2 regions of the Cetobacterium sp. genome follow, and region 2 is predicted to be linked to the other one. Evidence: riboswitches for the same ligand, from Rfam matches in the RefSeq annotation. Region 2 holds a riboswitch; the other holds the start of a gene.
What was found. Region 2 has a riboswitch for cyclic di-GMP ahead of ACWI69_RS09605 (DUF4402 domain-containing protein). Riboswitches for the same ligand answer to the same signal wherever they lie in the genome.
Positions count from the first base shown of each region.

Region 1: it holds a riboswitch for cyclic di-GMP, as region 2 does, so the genes downstream of both, ACWI69_RS04025 (HD domain-containing phosphohydrolase) here and ACWI69_RS09605 (DUF4402 domain-containing protein) in region 2, are expected to answer to the same signal.

Region 1 covers NZ_CDRRQU010000010.1:52,922-56,082, forward strand. Annotated here, with positions in the region: gene purD (phosphoribosylamine--glycine ligase) at 1-327, shown strand, start outside; gene guaB (IMP dehydrogenase) at 404-1,861, shown strand; cyclic di-GMP riboswitch class I at 1,914-1,989, shown strand; gene ACWI69_RS04025 (HD domain-containing phosphohydrolase) at 2,044-3,161, shown strand, end outside.
Region 2 covers NZ_CDRRQU010000042.1:1,445-4,605, forward strand. Annotated here, with positions in the region: gene recG (ATP-dependent DNA helicase RecG) at 1-847, opposite strand, end outside; cyclic di-GMP riboswitch class I at 1,016-1,091, shown strand; gene ACWI69_RS09605 (DUF4402 domain-containing protein) at 1,172-1,597, shown strand; gene ACWI69_RS09610 (YebC/PmpR family DNA-binding transcriptional regulator) at 1,650-2,396, opposite strand; gene ACWI69_RS09615 (glycosyltransferase family 9 protein) at 2,446-3,161, opposite strand, start outside.

The sequences.
Region 1 (3,161 bases), on a different contig from region 2:
GGTAAAGACGTGGAGCTAGAGTGGGATAATAGATATACTGTAGCAGTGGTAATGGCTTCAGAAAACTACCCAAAATCATTGACGATTGGAAGTGAAATAGAGATACCTAAAGATTTAAAATCAATGGTATTTCATATGGGAACTAAAAGGAATTATGAGAAAATTGAAACAAATGGGGGAAGAGTATTATCTGTAGTGGCTTATGGAGATACTTTAGAAAAAGCGAAAGAAAATGCTTATACAGATGTAAATAAAATAAAATGTAAAAAATTATTTTTTAGAAATGACATAGGTTCAAAAATGTGCTATAATAACGAAAATAAATAAAAAAGACCTGCACGACATGAAAAGTGCAGGTCTTTATTCAAAAAATTGGAAAATTAAAATTGGAGGCAGTAGAAAGATGATGAATGGAAAAATAATAAAGGAAGCGATAACTTTTGATGATGTGCTATTAGTTCCAGCGAAGTCAGAGGTATTACCCCATGAAGTGAGTCTAAAAACAAGACTTACGAAGGATATAGAATTGAATATTCCAGTTTTAAGTGCGGCAATGGATACAGTAACAGAGGGAGACTTAGCTATAGCTTTAGCAAGGCAAGGTGGAATTGGATTTATTCATAAAAATATGAGCATAGAAGATCAAGCGGCTGAAGTGGATAGAGTAAAAAGAAATGAAAGCGGAATGATAAAAAATCCAGTGACTTTAACTAAAGACTCAACAGTATGGCACGCTGAGGAGATAATGAGAAGATATAAAATATCAGGATTACCAGTTATTGAAGAGGATGGATCACTAATTGGTATCATAACAAATAGAGATTTAAAATATAGAAAAGATATGGATCAATTAGTAAGTGATATTATGACTAAAGAAAATCTAGTAACAGCGCCAGTTGGAACGACACTAGATGAAGCAAAAGATATTTTATTGGAAAATAGAATCGAAAAATTACCAATAGTTGATGAAAATGGGAAATTAAAAGGACTAATAACTATAAAGGATATAGATAATTTAGTTGAATATCCATTTGCGTGTAAAGATTCTCAAGGAAGACTTAGAGTTGGAGGAGCAGTTGGTGTTGGAGCTGATACTTTAGAGAGAGTAAAAGCTCTAGTTGAAGCTGGAGTTGATATAATAACTGTAGATTCAGCACATGGACACTCAAAAGGTGTTATGGAAAAAATAAAAGAGATTAGAGAAAATTTTCCTAATTTGAATATAATTGGTGGAAATATAGTGACTGCAGAGGCAGCTTTAGACTTAATAGAAGCTGGAGTAAATGCAGTTAAAGTTGGAGTGGGACCTGGTTCTATTTGTACAACAAGAGTTGTAGCAGGAGTGGGAGTTCCTCAGTTGTCAGCAGTGAATGATGTGTATGAAGTTTGTAAGACAAGAGGTATTGGTGTTATAGCAGATGGAGGAATAAAATTATCTGGAGATATGGTGAAAGCTTTAGCTGCAGGAGCAGATTGTGTTATGTTAGGAGGATTGTTAGCTGGAACTACTGAAGCACCGGGTGAAGAGATGATATATGAAGGAAGAAAATACAAAGTATATGTGGGAATGGGTTCAATGGCTGCAATGAAAAGAGGGTCAAAAGATAGATATTTCCAAAATGATGCACAGAAGCTAGTTCCAGAAGGAATTGAAGGAAGAGTATCCTATAAGGGAAGTTTAAAGGATGTTGTCTTCCAATTGTGTGGAGGAGTGAGAGCTGGAATGGGATATTGTGGAACGCCAACAATTGAAGATTTAAAAGTTCATGGAAAATTTGTAAAAATTACAGGAGCAGGATTAAAAGAGAGTCATCCTCATGATATTATTATAACAAAGGAAGCTCCAAACTATTCTAAATAAATATAATAAAGTTGACTTTAAGGTTTTGATTGATTATAATTGAAGGGAAATCTTTAGTTATAGGCAAAATAAGGGAAACTTTATGACGCAAAGCTATAGGGTCTTTAAAATGACAGCCAGCTGCAATAATCTTTATAGATTATTGCAGTTTTTTTTTACAAAAAATTACGTGTGGAGGAAAAATGAAAAAAATATTATTACTATATTTGATGTTATTTAACTGCATTATTTTTTCAAATGATAACATTGATATAGCGATACCAGAAAATGCGACAGATATGTATCTATATAAAAATTTAGAAAAAGATGAGTATCAAGGAGTTTATATAGATATTTTTGAAAATCTATTGAAAGATAAAAAGGTAAGTATAAATTTAGATGGTGAAGATAGTGAGATTGTATTAAGAACAATTGAGACTCTAGATGGAAAAAAGAAATATGATTACTTTGATACTCCAATGCTATATAGAGTAGGAGTTGTTGTTAATAAAAATTCGATAATTTCAAATCTAGGAAATATAAAAAATTTAAAGGTGGCATATATAGCAAATCAGCATGGATTGAAGGAGTTTAAGGAGAGATATAACAATTTGAATCTAGAGAAAATGGAGGTAAAAAATTTAGATGAAGGGTTGGAAAAACTTTCTAATGGAGATATAGAAGCTTTTATTGTACAAGATTGGCATAATAAAAATTCAGGTGAGACAGACTATAAGGTTTTAGAAAATATTAGATACAATGAGCAGATTGCTGTTAAGAAAAATTTAAAAGCTCTTCATAAAGAGATAGAAAAAACTATAAGTAGTGTAAATGGAGAGGTTTTTCAGAAGATACTATCTAAAAATAGAGAAGAATTTTACAAATATTTATTAAAAGATACACCGAGTTATGAAAAAGTAAAGGAAAGCTATAAAACTATAAAAGTGAAATTAGGAAAAGATAAGTTTATGCTTCCTTTTTATTATGAACAAAAAAATTCTTATCAAGGATTAACTGTCAATATAATTAAAGAGTTAGAAAGAATAATGGGAGTGCCATTCATCTTTGTAAAAAATGGAGAATATGATATAGATGGAATTGCTATTGAAAATAATGAAGGAAAAAGCAGATTTACCTTTACGAAACCATACTATGAAATGAAATTATCAGTAGCAAACAGAAAGTCGGATGGGTTTATACAAAATATTTCAGATTTGGATAAAAGTAGAATATTGATATTAAAAGGGGATTATAGCTACATTTATTTAAAGAATATACTGAAAAATAGTCAGATAGTAGAGATTGAAAGTTATGAGGAGGG
Region 2 (3,161 bases):
CAGCATTTATTCCTTTGTATATCTCCGTTATAACTTTTTTCTGTGCTGTTGTTAAAGAAAAAGACAGTCCTTCTAAAAATTTTGAAACCAATTTTTTATTTCCTTCAACTTCATAAACTCCATTGTTACTTAAATCTATTTCAAAACGTTTTTGAAGTATTCCCATCTCCAATATTAAAAGTTCCTCTATTGCAAAACGTCTTTTTGCTTCCTCTAAATTCCTTGCATTCGTGGGATAATGAATCTCTTTCAGTGCACTTTTTCTATCCATGAGTCTGTATTTTTTTACTATCTCCTCTGGGATGTTCTCTTGAAATACATCTATATAACTCTTTAATGCTTCCTTCAAAATTCTTCTTAAACTATTCTGGTTTAACTCCTTTATAGCGCTGTAAATAGGTAAAATTTCCCCTTTATTCTCCTGACCTTTATACAATTTGAATTCTGGATTTATCATCTGAAATGTGTATCCTCTTTTTATACTTCCTATAAAAATATACTCTTCTCCTATCTTTAAACTGTTTCTCAAATAGGGTCTTTGAAACCAAACAACTTCCAAGGCTCCCGTTCCATCATTCACTGTTGCCTTTATCATCTTCATTCCCGTTCTTGTAGGCGGAGCTGATATATTCATTATATTTCCTTTTAATACGACATATTCATCTCCTCGTAACTCACCTATCTTTTTTAGATTTGTTCTATCGTCATAGATTCTTGGAAAATAGTATATTAAATCATAAAGTGTTCCTATATTCAATTTTTTTAATTTTGAATATGTCGCACTTGTAACTCCTTTTATATTAAAAAGTTCTATCTCTTTATAAATATCTGTATATATCTTAATCACCACCTTTTTTTAATTATAACACACTTATATAGCCTTTTGTACAATTTATCAGGCATTTTGTATTTTTACAATAAACCCTTTAAAAATAAGGGGCTATAAAAAAATTATTTTTTATTTTGTGTTATTTTTGTTTGACATTTTCTATCTTTTAATATATCATTATCGTATAATACAAATAGGCAAAGTAGGGGAAATCTTACGACGCAAAACTATAGGGTCTTTAAAATGACAGCCAGTTGCAATTAATTTTGGTCAAACCAAAATATAAATGCAACTGGCTTTTTTATTTTATAAGCTTTTTTAAATTTTAGGAGGGAATAAATCATGAAAAAACTATTAATACTTTTATCTTTGACTACGGCTATAACAGCTTTTGGAGCTCCTCAAGGAAACAGTATAAACAAAGGGGATATGGAAATTACAGCTACTGTTATTAAACCACTTACTGTTATCGCTACTAGTATGGAGTTTGGACAAGTTATACAAGGTAGTAAAACTACTGCATCTTCAAATTATCAAATTACAGGAGAAAAAGGTCAACCTATAACTATAGAGATTCCAAGTACAGTTGAACTAGCTTCAATTAGTGGTGATACAATGACTGCAACAATCGAATATAGAAATTTACCAAACTCTATTGGAGAAAGTGGTTCAACTAATGTCGCTGTCAATGGACACTTAAATGTTGCATCTGAACAGGCTGTTGGAAACTATACTGGAACTTTAACTGCCAGAGTTCAGTATCAATAATATAGATAAAAAAAAAGCATAGGCTCTATCAATGAGTCCATGCTTTTATTTTTTATAACTGTTCCAATAACTCCTCTGATATATCAAAGTTTGAGTAAACATCATTTACATCATCTAAATCATCCAAAGCCTCATACAATGCCATTACTTTTTTAGCTGTATCCAAATCTGTAATCTGTACTTTATTGTCTGGAATCATTGCAACTTCCGCTTCAGTTACATTGTAACCCGCTTTTTTTAACTCTTCTGATACTGTATTGCAATCTGCTGGGTCAGTTAAAACAGTAAACTCTCCATCCTCATCCTTAACATCCTCTGCACCAGCTTCCAGAGCTGCCATCATCAACTCGTCAGCGTCCACTCCTTCGGCTGCAACTACTATCTCTCCTTTTCTCTGGAACATCCAAGACACAGCACCATCTGTCCCTAAATTTCCATTTTTTCTAGAAAAAGCTGTTCTAACTTCTGAAGCTGATCTATTTTTATTATCAGTTACAACCTCAACTATAAAGGCTGTTCCTTCCGGACCATATCCTTCATATCTAATTTCCATGTAGTCTACACCTTCAAGTTCTCCTGTTCCTTTTTTAATAGCTCTCTCCAGGTTATCTTTTGGCATATTAGCAGCTTTTGCTTTATCTATCGCAAGTCTTAATCTAGGGTTAAAGTTTGGATCTCCACCAGCTTCCTTTGCTGCAATTGTCAACTCTTTTCCCAATTTTGTGAATAGCTTTCCTCTTTTAGCGTCTTGAGCACCTTTTCTATGCTTTATATTAGACCATTTACTATGTCCTGCCACAAAAACTCCTCCTCATTTTTAAATATCTCTTTAAATTCTATCATAACCACTATCTTTTTTCAATATATTTGGGCACAAGCTCCATTTTTTCCTTCACCTTTTCAAAAATAATATCTGGTGTTATCAATCTATATTTTTCTTCATATGATAAACTATCATATGTTTCATCTGAGAGTATATCTTTTGGTTCTATCCCTTCGTGTCTTTTATTATCCCTTGAGAGCCAATCTTTTTTACTGGATCCCGGACTGAAGATAGAAAAACTTGGAATATCTATAGCCTGAGCCAAATGTCTTGGTCCACCTTCATTTCCGACAAAAATGTCACAGTTGGCTAATAGTGCCCCCAACTCTCTTATACTTTTAGTGTTTATATCCGATACTATTCTTTTATCCCAACCCAGTTCCTCATGGAATTTTTTAGCAAACTCTTTCTCATTCGGTGAGTAATATAATATTATTTGGCAATCAAACGCCTCTAAAATTTTTCCAGCTAACTTTTTCATTAAATCTATGGGATAAACTTTATTTGGTCTTCGAGAATTTATAGCCAAAGGAATTATAATCTTATTAAAATCAACACCTGCTTCCTTCATTCGCTCTCTCAACTCATTTTTCTCCTGTGGTAAAAATGTCAAAGAATAGTTTTTATTTAATTTTACATCTACTCCATCATCTATAAGAGGTTTTAACATTTTCAAGAATTTTTCAGCTTTATCAAATTCACTCGACGGCTCCGGAATACTATGCGTATATGTATATCCTC